Regions from separate parts of the Bacillus sp. PK6-025 genome, predicted to be linked through region 3. Evidence: riboswitches for the same ligand, from Rfam matches in the RefSeq annotation. Region 3 holds a riboswitch; each other region holds the start of a gene.

Region 1 (4,233 bases), 2.0 Mb from region 3:
CCATTTACATTCCCCCTCTTATGTGCCACAATTGTGACATTTCATAGAGAACAAAGTCAATGAGCCAACGAAAAGTGCTACATTGCCATAAAAAGTGCGACAGGAGAGAGAATATGAAGCAAATGCCCTCAAAAACAGCTCAGCAATCTAAAAGCTGGCTGACGCTATCATTGTTGGAGCTTATGAAGGAAAAAAGCTTTTCAGACATCACCATTACAGAGATAGCGGAAAAAGCGCAGCTTGACAGAAGAACATTTTATCGGCATTTCCATTCAAAAAAAGATATATTAGACCGCTATTTTGAGCAGCTTTGCAGTGAGTATTCCAATTACATTGTTCAGGAAAAACATATTGACTTATCCAGTCTTGGACATGCATACTTCAACTTTTGGAGCCGACATGCCGATTTTTTACAAGCCCTTCATCAGAACCATTTGTTTTATTTGATTGTTGAGAAATATAATGAACTTCTACCGGATCTTCATAAAAAATTTAAAGAAGAAACCTTTCATTTTAAAAGCAAAATCGACTTGGAGTACGGGCTTTCATTCAGCGCAGGGGGCTTTTGGAACATCCTTTCAAAATGGTTTGAGAGAGGCCGGAAGGAAACTCCTGAAGAAATGAGTCATATTCTGCAAGGAATAGTAGATTCATTTTTAAACAAGCAAGCTATCGAAAGGTGATCTCTGTTGGTATATGAGTGCTTTAAGCGTTTAGCCTTCTTTCTTAATTTCTGCTTGTGCTTACGGCCAATCTTCGGTACCGTTAATGCAAAGACCCTTGTAATATAGAGAACAGGAGTGAGGCCGTTGTTGAATACGGTGAAGATCAGAGGGGTGGCTATCGGAGAAGGAGCCCCGAAAATTTGCGTGCCGCTCATCGGAAAAACGCATGAACAATTGAAAGAAGAAGCTGCTTTTCTTCTATCGATTAATCCGGATCTTGCCGAATGGCGGGCGGATTTTTTTGAGGATGTCGAAGACGTTGACAAAGTGAAAAAGGTATTGGCTGACATCCGGGAGATCTTAAAGGATATCCCGTTGATATTTACATTTCGTAGCGCGGAGGAAGGCGGCGAAAAAGAAGTCAGTAAGGAATTTTACTTTTCCTTGAATCATGCCGTAGTCAAAACAGGGCTGGCAGATGTGATTGATGTCGAGCTGTTCAATGAAGAGCATCATGTGGAAAAACTGGTTCAAGCGGCTCATATGCAGCATGTCTTTGTCATTATATCCAACCACGATTTCGGGAAGACGCCGAGAGCGGAAGAGATCGTTTCCCGTCTCCGAAAAGCCCAGGATCTTGGCGCCGATTTCCCTAAGATCGCGGTGATGCCTGAAACACCGGCAGATGTGCTGGTGTTGCTTGAGGCGACTCATATGATGCATGAGCGGTATGCGAAGCGGCCGATTATCACGATGTCGATGGCCGGAAAAGGCTTGATCAGCCGGCTCGCCGGAGAGGTATTTGGCTCGGCCGTGACGTTCGGCGCAGCGAAAAAAGCATCCGCACCTGGCCAAATTGAGGCGACGGATTTGAAACATATACTTGATGTGCTTCATCGCAATTTATAATCATTGGGTGCGCCGCTCTGATCCCTTTTATAGTGAAAAAGATTCATATATTTTTCCATCCTTTTCACTTGCCAAATCGGTGTGTTACGATAAAAAATGAATTGAATAGCTTTACTAGGGGTGCCCGACTGCGGGCTGAGAGAGAAACATGTGTTTCTTAACCCTTTGGACCTGATCTGGTTCGTACCAGCGTGGGGAAGTAAAAAGGATTCGGGAGAAGATGGGGAATGGGTATGGTCCGTCTGTCTTCCAGTGATTTTACTGACTGTAAAACCAGGTTCATCATATGAGCCTGGTTTTTTTGTGCTGGTGCTGTTCCGGAGTTTCGTCCTGATCAATTTTTTAGAGGGGAAGGATTTTTACATGAAACAGGAGTCAGTACAGCAAAAAAACATCTCGATTATGTCAAGTTTTTCAGGGAGCCGCAAAGTGTATGTCGAAGGGGCGCGACCTGACATTCAAGTGCCGATGAGAGAAATTTCGCTAAGTCCGACGACGGGTTCATTTGGCGCCGAAGAAAATCAGCCTGTCCGCGTCTACGACACGAGCGGTCCCTATACGGACGCGAATGCAGAGGTTGATATTCTTAAGGGGCTGAAACCTTTGCGGGCGACCTGGATCAGGGAGCGCGGCGATACCGAAGAATATGAAGGCAGAGAAATCAGACCGGAGGATAACGGCTATAAAAGCAAAGAGAAAGCGAGCAACAGCTATCCAGGGTTGAAACGAAAACCGCTGCGCGCGAAAAAAAGTCAAAATGTCACCCAGCTGCATTACGCAAGAAAGGGGATCATTACGCCCGAGATGGAATTTATCGCGATCCGAGAGCATGTATCTCCCGAATTTGTTCGTGATGAAGTGGCAAGCGGACGGGCGATTATTCCGTCAAATATCAACCATCCGGAAAGCGAACCGATGATTATCGGCCGCAACTTCCACGTGAAAATCAATGCCAACATCGGCAATTCCGCTGTCACCTCTTCGATTGAAGAAGAAGTAGAAAAAATGACATGGGCCATCCGCTGGGGCGCTGATACGATGATGGACTTGTCCACAGGTAAAGATATTCATACAACGAGGGAGTGGATCATCCGCAATTGTCCAGTTCCTGTAGGGACTGTGCCAATTTATCAGGCGCTTGAAAAAGTAAACGGCGTCGCGGAAGATCTCACTTGGGAGATTTACCGCGATACATTAATCGAGCAGGCTGAGCAAGGCGTTGATTATTTTACGATTCATGCCGGCGTCCTTCTTCGGTATGTGCCGCTGACGGCAAAGCGCGTCACTGGAATCGTATCCCGCGGCGGGGCAATTATGGCGCAATGGTGTTTGGCTCATCATGAGGAAAGCTTTCTGTACACGCATTTTGAAGAGATTTGCGAGATTATGAAAACATACGATATCGCATTTTCGCTCGGGGACGGCCTTCGGCCCGGCTCGATTGCGGATGCGAATGATGAGGCCCAATTTGCCGAATTGGAGACGCTCGGCGAGCTGACGGAAATCGCCTGGAAGCATGATGTTCAAGTGATGATCGAAGGACCGGGACACGTGCCGATGCATAAAATTAAAGAGAATGTCGACAAGCAGATGGAAATTTGCAAAGAGGCGCCGTTTTACACGCTCGGCCCGCTGACGACCGATATTGCACCGGGCTACGATCATATTACATCGGCAATCGGAGCGGCGATGATCGGCTGGTACGGCACGGCCATGCTTTGCTATGTGACGCCGAAGGAGCATTTGGGACTGCCGAACAAAGACGATGTCCGCGAAGGCGTCATAACATACAAAATCGCGGCCCATGCGGCTGACCTTGCCAAAGGGCACCCCGGCGCGCAAATCCGCGATGACGCGCTTTCCAAGGCGCGCTTTGAATTCCGCTGGCGGGACCAGTTCAATTTGTCGCTCGATCCGGAAAGAGCGCTTGAATACCATGATGAAACCCTTCCGGCGGAAGGCGCCAAAACGGCACACTTTTGTTCAATGTGCGGGCCTAAATTTTGCAGTATGAGAATTTCCCAGGATATTCGCGACTATGCCAAGGAAAACGGCCTTGATGAACAAAAGGCTATTCAAAAAGGATTGGAAGAGAAGGCGAAGGAATTTAAAAAAGCAGGCGGCAGCATTTACAGTTAAAAACGGGCAATACTGCAGATGAAAGGGGAACCTTTCATCTGTTTTTTTATAATATGGGGTTGACAGGTCGGAATAATATGAATTAGTATGTTGTTTAATATTTCGGAAAATTCCATCAGCGCTGATCGGTCAACCGAAGGCTCTTATCTCAATTGGGATAAGAGTTTTTTATTTTCAGTTTAGAAAAGAAAGGGGAACAAGATGTCTTTATCAATTCGTGTAAATGAAAAAGCATTTGGAAACGGCAGCCTTAAAACAAGCGTGCTTCAAGACGTGAAACTGACGGTCGAAAACGGCGAATTTCTGACTGTCATCGGTCCAAGCGGATGCGGGAAAAGCACGCTCTTAAAAATCGCTGCCGGTCTTGACGGGAATTATGAAGGGCGAATCAGCATGAACGGAAGAGAAATCAAGGGCCCGGGGATTCAGCAAGGTTTCATCTTTCAGGAGCATCGGCTTTTTCCATGGCTGACGGTCGAGCAAAATATCGCCGCTGATTTAAGCCTGAAAGAACCGGCGG
Region 2 (4,233 bases), 880 kb from region 3:
CATGAAGAACGCTGGAAAGGGATCACAAGGCCGTATCAGGCGGCTGACGTTATTCGGCTGAGAGGCACGCTTGAGATTGAATACACGATTGCAAGGCGCGGCGCCGAAAAGCTGTGGAAGCTTCTCCACACAGAGGACTTCGTGCCGGCGCTGGGCGCTTTGACCGGAAATCAAGCCATGCAGCAAGTAAAAGCCGGATTGAAAGCGATTTATTTAAGCGGTTGGCAGGTGGCGGCCGATGCCAATTTGTCAGGGAGCATGTATCCTGACCAAAGCCTTTATCCGGCAAACAGCGTGCCGGAAGTCGTCAAAAAAATCAACCGTACGCTGCAGCGCGCCGATCAAATTCACCATATGGAAGGAAAAGAAGACATCGATTGGTTTGCTCCGATTGTGGCCGACGCTGAAGCGGGCTTCGGCGGACAGCTGAATGTGTTCGAGCTGATGAAAGGTATGATTGAAGCCGGCGCCGCGGGAGTTCACTTTGAAGACCAGTTGTCGTCTGAGAAAAAGTGCGGGCATTTGGGCGGGAAAGTGCTGCTTCCGACGCAAACGGCGGTGCGTAATTTGATTGCCGCGCGCCTCGCCGCAGACGTGATGGGAGTCCCGACCATTCTTATTGCCCGTACGGACGCGAATGCGGCCGACCTGATCACAAGCGACGTCGATTCATATGATGCGCCGTTTTTGACGGGAGAGCGAACAGCGGAAGGGTTCTTCAAAACAAAGCCGGGTCTTGATCAGGCGATTGCGAGAGGTTTGGCGTATGCGCCGTATGCCGATTTGATCTGGTGTGAAACGTCTGAGCCGAATATTGAAGAAGCCCGCCGGTTTGCACAGGCGATCCATGAAAAATTCCCGGGCAAACTGCTCGCCTACAACTGCTCCCCTTCGTTCAACTGGAAGGCCAAACTGGATGACAACACCATCTTGAACTTCCAGAAACAGCTCAGTGAAATGGGCTATAAATTTCAATTTGTCACACTGGCAGGCTTCCACGCCTTAAACCACGGCATGTTTGAATTGGCCCGCCAATATAAGCACCGCGGAATGGCGGCGTATTCTGATCTGCAGCAGGCCGAGTTTGCCAGCGAAGTCCACGGCTATACGGCGACAAGGCATCAGCGCGAAGTCGGAACGAGCTACTTTGATGAAGTCGCCCAGGTTGTGACAGGCGGGACTTCATCAACCACTGCACTGAAGGGATCGACTGAAGCGGAACAATTTCAATCCTAAAAACGTAAAAAGCCGCCCGTCATGGGGCGGCTTGCTTGTTGTCTATCAAGTTAGCAATTGACATCATTGGAAGGGGCGGTAAAAGGGTTTTCCCTAATAACAGTCAGTGTCTGATGATTTTTGTTGTTTCTTTTGGCCGGCCGGTTGTCTTTGCTGAAAGAATAGAACAAATACACAGCCATTGTCAAAATCAAGATAAACATCATCATAAATATCCCCTCCAAATTTTTTTGTCTTCACTATATTAGACGAACAAGCCTGCAAAAGGTTTCAGAAAATTAACATTTTTCCATAAATATTTTTACCCGCTGCATCTTCTGTATGAAACCCGGCGGTTCTATACAAGAATAAAACTGAAAAACTCAGGTTGACATCATAATCATTGATGTGTAGAGTAAAAGTTAATGTAATAGGAAGTCCACTAGGGGAGCCGTAAGCCGGCTGAGACAAGAAGCGATCTTGGACCCTTTGAACCTGATCTAGTTCATACTAGCGTAGGGAAGTGGAGCCGGTGTCTTTATGATTTCATCATACAAAGGCCGCTCCATTTTGGGGCGGCTTTTTTGCGTAAAAAGCGGCTCGCTCCCCCTGTGCCTTCCTTATAAAACCGATTGCTGAGGAGGCTATCTACATGAGTTTTTCTGCAGAACTTCGCCGCGAGGCAGACCCTATTTTTGAAGCCATTTTTGAGCATCCGTTTGTATTGGGACTGGCGTCCGGCAAGCTGAAAAAGGAGCAGCTTATTCATTATGTGAAGCAAGATTACGAGTATTTGAACGCTTTTATTCAAATCTACGGAATTGCAATTTCCAAGTGTCAAAACCGGAAAGACATGGAGATGTTTCATGAGCAGATTTCATTTGTATTAAACAGCGAAGTGCACCCGCACAACAACCTGTGCCGGGCCGCGGGGGTGGAGTATGAATCTCTGCAGGGCTATCCGCTTGCGCCTTCTGCCCATCATTATATCCACCATATGCTGACGACGGCGCACGAAGGCACGCTGGGAGAGATATTAGCCGTCTTGCTGCCTTGTCCGTGGACATATTGGGAGATCGGAAAAAAACTGATGATGGACGTTCAGCCTGACCCGTCGCATCCATTTTATGACTGGATCTGTTTTTACGGAGACAGAACCGATTCAATCACGACGAAGTTTTGCGCCCGCCTGGATGAATGGGCCGAAACAGCGGGCAAGGCTGAAAAAGAAAAAATGAAGGAGCTTTTTTTGCAAAGCTGTCAGCTTGAATACGGCTTTTGGGAGATGGCTTATACAGTTGAAGATTGGCCTGTGGAAATGGAGGCGGTGAGACGATGAATTGGAACATGAAAGAAGTCGTGATGGCAGTGATCTTGTCCGTTGCATGCGGCGTCATTTACTTAGGATGGTCCACCTTGTGGATCCCTGTTTCAGCTATTGTCGGGCCTGTCGGAGCGAACTTTATGTTCGGCATTTGGGTGATCGCCAGCCCGATTGTCGCTTATATCATCCGTAAACCGGGTGCGGCGCTGATTGCCGAGACGGCAGCTGCGGCGGTCGAACTGCTGACCGGAAGCCACTTTGGACTGTCAGCATTATTAATCGGTGTGTTCCAGGGAGCCGGTGCGGAAATCGCGTTTGCGATCTTTCGCTATAAGCGTTACAACTTGTTTACCCTTATGCTTTCCGGTGCGCTTGCCGCGGTCGGAAGCATGACATACAGCCTGATGGCGAACGGTTTTGCCTACTATACGACGCAAACGCTGATCATGACGCTTATCATCCAAATCATCAGCGGCATTGTACTCGGCGGCTGGCTGGCAAAAGCCGTTGTCGAAGCGCTTGCGAAAACGGGAGTCCTGAATCAGTATGAGATCATGAAGGAACAGCGGAAGAAGGATGATGCCGATGCGTTCATTTCTCGGATGCAGTAACCTTTCCGTCCGTTTTTATCATCGTCCTGAAACAGTCCTAGACCGGGTCTCGCTGTCGATTGGGCAGGGAGAGAAAGTGCTGATACTCGGTCCGAGCGGAAGCGGCAAATCGACACTGTTGTCCGTGCTTTCCGGCATCATTCCTGAACATGTCGAAGCTGAGGTCAGCGGAGAGGTCAATCGCAGAAAGAGCGCCGGCGTTATGTTTCAGGATCCGGATTCGCAGTTCTGCATGCTTCATGTTGATGAGGAAATCGCTTTTAGCCTAGAAAACCGGTCCGTCTCCCCAAAAGATATGGACGGCATCATCTCGGAGCTGATGGAGCAAGTCGGATTAAAGATAGATAAGAAAACGCCGATCGAAACCTTGTCAGGCGGTATGAAGCAGAGACTGGCATTAGCGTGCCTGCTCGCTCTGGAGCCTGAAGTGCTGTTTTTTGACGAGCCGACGGCGCAGCTGGACCCGGCCAGCCGGAAAGACATCTTTGCCTTGCTTCGTAACGTTTCACGAAAAAGCGGACAGACGATGGTGTTCGTCGAACACGTGCTGGACGGCTGTATCGAGTGGATGGACCGCGTCATTCTTTTCAATGGAAAGGGACAGATCATCGCTGACGGAAAGCCGGAAGAAATCGTGAAACATTTTCAGCCGGAGATGAAAGCGGCGGGCATCTGGCAGCCGAAACTGTACCCTGCGGTATGGGAAGATGTCATCACACAAGATGATCATCCGCTCGCCGTCAAGCTCTCTTCTACATTGAAAATGAAAGAGGAGGAGGCGAAAAACAGGCCTGCAGCTGACAGAGACATATTGATCCGCGCAGACGACGCGGCGATCGGCTATCGGAAAAAGATCGTTGCCGACGGCATCACCCTTGAGATTCCAAGGGGAGAATGGATTTCGGTCATCGGCGAGAACGGGAGCGGAAAGAGTACGTTTTTAAAAAGTCTGATCAGGCTTGAAGCCGTCAAAAAAGGGCGCCTTTATCTTGAGGATCGGGAGCTGAAGAAATGGTCCGACCGGACGCTCTATGAGAAGGCCGGCTTTGTCTTTCAAAATCCCGAGCTTCAATTTATTCGGGA
Region 3 (4,233 bases):
TGGCCGATCACCCTCTCAGGTCGGCTACGCATCGTCGCCTTGGTGAGCCGTTACCTCACCAACTAGCTAATGCGCCGCGGGTCCATCTGTAAGTGGTAGCTAAAAGCCACCTTTTATAATTGAACCATGCGGTTCAATCAAGCATCTGGTATTAGCCCCGGTTTCCCGGAGTTATCCCAGTCTTACAGGCAGGTTACCCACGTGTTACTCACCCGTCCGCCGCTAACATCAGGGAGCAAGCTCCCATCTGTCCGCTCGACTTGCATGTATTAGGCACGCCGCCAGCGTTCGTCCTGAGCCAGGATCAAACTCTCCATGAAGTTTGATAATGACTACGCACAACATGTGTGCGATTTATTTAATGAATTAACAGGTACGTTTTGTCTTGTTTAGTTTTCAAAGATCATTTCCGCCTCTCGAAGAAGCGACTTTACTAATATAACATTCTATCATCGTGAATGTCAACAACTTTTTTCAAAAGATTTTCGAAGTTGTTTTTATAAAGCCTCCTTTTTAGGGGCGGATACTAATATAACATCTATTTTCGTTTTTCACAATAGCTTTTTTAAAAAAATAATAATCAAATGATTTGGACTCAGATGATTCCTGATCATCTCGACCTCAGGCAGTTGACAGCATTTATTTCTTCTTACTGCTTTCTTCTATATAAAAGTATACAGCGGTCTTTAAAAATTGATTTACTAAAGCTGCACATGGTCCAAAGCTTCGAGGATGACATTAAACTCTCCGTTATCAGCTTTTACTTGAATAAAAAGCTCCTCATTCCGGAGCTTTGTAACAGAATATATATTCTTCTCATTTTCATTCACGCTGGTTGGCGGATAAAGATTGTGCAGCCTACCTTTTCAGCTTGGCGGTCGAATGTCTGACAACCAGTTCAGGTTTGTAGACGGTGGAATGTTCAAGCTGATTCGTGTTGCGTCCCTCAACTTTGGCAATCATCCATTTTGCCGCCTCAATCCCCATCTGCATTTTCGGATGAGTGACTGACGTCAGCTTCACTTCAGATGCCTCGCTCAAATGTGAGTTGTCATATCCGACAATCGAAATGTCTTCCGGCACTTTCAAACCGAATTCCCTCACGACATCCAACACCAAAAGCGCTATCTCGTCATTATAGCAGAATATGGCAGTCGGACGGTCTGATGAAGAAAGCCGCTTCCTGGCTTCAGCTATCGTTTTTTGTTTTTTGTTCTCTGTTGTGTACGTCACGACCATTTCAGGGTAAAACGACAAGCCGTTTTCTCTGAAAGCACGGATAAATCCTTTCATCCGGTTGGCGCCCTGCATATCGTCCTGTTTAAAGAAACCGAACACTTTTTCATGGCCGAGTTTAATCAAATGCTCAGTGGCGATAAAGCCGCCGTGTTCATCATCCAAAATGAAATGGGGCGGATTTAGCTCCTGATAAAATTGGTTAATCATCAAATACGGAATATGATGTTGTTCAAGCGTCAGATAGTAACTTAAATTCGGGTTAAAGCTTCCTGTTTTCGTCGGCTCCACGATCAACCCAGCAATTTTTTTATCGAGCATATTCACAAGGCATTGTTTTTCTTTTTCAATGTCATTATTGGTGCTCGCGACGACAAGGGTGTATCCTTCGCTGGACAGTGACGATTCGATTCCTCTTATAATAGAAGGAAAAATGTAATCCGAAAGGTAAGTCGTAATAACCCCGATCATCTTATTTCTTTCCCTTCCTTTTTCAGAAAGCTGAAGACGGTGAGAGCAATACGTCCCTGAGCCCTGCTCTCTGTATAAAAGCCCTTCATGAACAAGGTCGCCAATCGCTTGCCGGATCGTGTGCCTGCTTACATCAAATATTTTCATCAATTCGTTTTCCGAATGAATTTTTTCCCCCGGCTTCACTTTGCCTTCATATATCCACGATTTAATTTTATTTTTCACCATGCTGTATTTTGTAGGTTCACTCATCAGATCAACCCTTTACTGATCTTGTACGTACGAATACGTTCTATTATAAAGGAAAAGATGTTTGCATTGCTACATATTGGAGAAATTAAGCAAAATTTTTCGAAAAATCAGCTTGTCGTCCGTTTCTTTTTTTAGTATAGTAGAATATAACTAAATAACTTGATGACCACAAGGGGAGCCTCGAGGCTGAGAGTGAACGACCGTTCTGACCCTTTGAACCTGTTAGTTAACGCTGGCGTAGGGATGTGGCAAAGTCATTTCTAATTGCATCCAAAGCAGTGCGTGGAAAACTTTCCTACTCCTTCCCCGCATTGCTTTTTTTATTGGGAAAGAAGTCCAGTATCCCTTTGTTCATCAAAAGTGAGGGTTATGATGAATCAATCTAAACAACTTGTACAGCTGATTGAAATTGCGTTTATGACAGGAATAGCACTTATACTTGATATGGTGTCCGGAATGTTTTTAAAAATGCCTCAAGGCGGTTCAATCGCCGTCATGATGATTCCGATCTTCCTGATTTCCTTTAGATGGGGGCTGAAGGCAGGGCTGGCAACCGGGTTTTTAGCCGGATTGCTTCAGTTTGTCACTGGAGGATTTTACGTTTATCATCCTCTGCAGCTTCTTCTTGATTATTTTATCGCGCCTACAGCCGCGGGAATCGGCGGCTTTTTTGCCGGATCGATCAGAAATGCTTCAGTCGAGAAACAAAAAGGAAAGATCATTTTCTATGTTACGCTGGCCGTCTTTCTCGGAAGCGGACTGAAATTTCTCGCTCATGTCATCAGCGGCGCTGTCTTTTTTGGAAACTATGCGCCTGAAGGCACTCCGGTATGGATTTATTCCTTGGTATATAATGGAACATATATGCTTCCGTCTTTCATTGTCTGCACAATTGTCCTTTGTTTACTGCTGCTAACCGCGCCAAAACTCTTGGAAAACAGATCAGACATGAGATAGCATAAAAAACAGCGGACTCGCCTGAGATTCCGCTGTTTTTTTATGATTTAATCAAATCTGCGACCAATATATACCGCTCCGGTGCTGAACCGATAAAGTCAAAAGGATAGCAGGTGGAAACCGTCAATGTTGCTCTCGGCTTTGGTACAATCACCGTCCGGTCATCCGCATCCACGATCCGCACCTTTTTCACTTTGTATGTAAAAGTTCCGTAGGAAGCTTCAACAATTAACTGATCGCCCTTCCCCACTCGGCCGAGTTTTCGGAAAACCGTATCCCGGTGGCCTGATAAAACCGAGTTGTCATCTTCTCCAGGCAGAACGGAACCAGCGAAATGGCCCACGCCTTTTTGCAGCTCGTCTTCATCTGTCCCGTGATATATAGGAATCCTTGCATTGATTTTCGGAATGACAAGATCACCGATTTTCTCCCCGGTTTTAAATGTTTGATCAATCACCGTTTTTTCTTTTTTCGCCGTCTGAATCGGAGGTTTTTCAGGCTTTTCTTCTTCTTTCATCTGCTGAAATGAAAAAAGAGCGTAGCCGTGCATTAACTTGAACACATTCGTTGTTGTAAAATAAGCGCCGCACACAACCATCACAATAGCTGCGAGCCAGATGATTTTTTTTCGATGTGCCTTAATTTCCTTTCACTCCTTATAAAAACTTCCCATTCTCTACATAATTAGAATGGGAAGTGACATGTTAAGCCGCTTTGCGAAGCCTTCTGATCATGAAGAATCCGCCAAACATCAGAACGGCGCCTAAGATCGACCATTCCGCGTAATGCCCGGCTGTCTTTGGAAGCTTTGCACCTTTAACCGTCTTTTTCACATGAGATGGCTTTGAATCATGTTTGACAGCCGTTTGGGTTTGCTTCACTTTTGACCCTGTATCATGAATTAAATCAGATCCGATCATGTCAGGCGTCAGCAATACATCCAAAATGAAGTTGCCTTGCAGATCGTATACTTCCACCAGAAGGCTTGCTCCCTTCAGATCTTCCGCGCTGACAAGCGTTGTCAAAGACACTTCTTTTTTCTTTCCGTCTTTAACAAGATAGTATTTTGTTTTCACTTCAAGCGTCTTCTGAAGATCGTTTAAAATGGATAGCATTTCAGCGATATCCTGAGCTGAGAGCTCTGATACAGACTCGAAATCGGCTACCGTTTCAAGACGTTCTCCAAGAGCCATCAAATCATTTTCAAGGTTTGGATTTTTATCGCGCACCTTTCGGAGATGATTCACGAGCCTTTCCCACTCCTGATCATCCACACCCAATTCTTGAAACAGGTTCCCGATCTGAAAATCGTCTTCT

Evidence for each region. A riboswitch is a leader RNA that binds a small molecule or an ion and turns the genes downstream of it on or off. The one in region 3 is predicted to bind thiamine pyrophosphate.
Region 1: another riboswitch for thiamine pyrophosphate. It lies ahead of thiC (phosphomethylpyrimidine synthase ThiC); the one in region 3 lies ahead of thiT (energy-coupled thiamine transporter ThiT).
Region 2: another riboswitch for thiamine pyrophosphate. It lies ahead of tenA (thiaminase II); the one in region 3 lies ahead of thiT (energy-coupled thiamine transporter ThiT).

What each region holds. Positions count from the first base shown of each region.
Region 1 is NZ_CP096509.1:961,341-965,573, forward strand. Features, by position in the region: gene M1D67_RS04850 (HXXEE domain-containing protein) at 1-4, opposite strand, end outside; gene M1D67_RS04855 (TetR/AcrR family transcriptional regulator) at 114-683, shown strand; gene aroD (type I 3-dehydroquinate dehydratase) at 810-1,574, shown strand; TPP riboswitch at 1,681-1,789, shown strand; gene thiC (phosphomethylpyrimidine synthase ThiC) at 1,938-3,713, shown strand; gene M1D67_RS04870 (ABC transporter ATP-binding protein) at 3,915-4,233, shown strand, end outside.
Region 2 is NZ_CP096509.1:4,191,169-4,195,401, reverse strand. Features, by position in the region: gene aceA (isocitrate lyase) at 1-1,236, shown strand, start outside; gene M1D67_RS21415 (hypothetical protein) at 1,287-1,445, opposite strand; TPP riboswitch at 1,650-1,754, shown strand; gene tenA (thiaminase II) at 1,868-2,554, shown strand; gene M1D67_RS21405 (ECF transporter S component) at 2,551-3,150, shown strand; gene M1D67_RS21400 (ABC transporter ATP-binding protein) at 3,125-4,233, shown strand, end outside.
Region 3 is NZ_CP096509.1:3,306,579-3,310,811, forward strand. Features, by position in the region: rRNA gene M1D67_RS16955 (16S ribosomal RNA) at 1-320, opposite strand, end outside; gene M1D67_RS16960 (GntR family transcriptional regulator) at 859-1,959, opposite strand; TPP riboswitch at 2,121-2,220, shown strand; gene thiT (energy-coupled thiamine transporter ThiT) at 2,332-2,916, shown strand; gene M1D67_RS16970 (class D sortase) at 2,957-3,514, opposite strand; gene M1D67_RS16975 (processed acidic surface protein) at 3,621-4,233, opposite strand, start outside.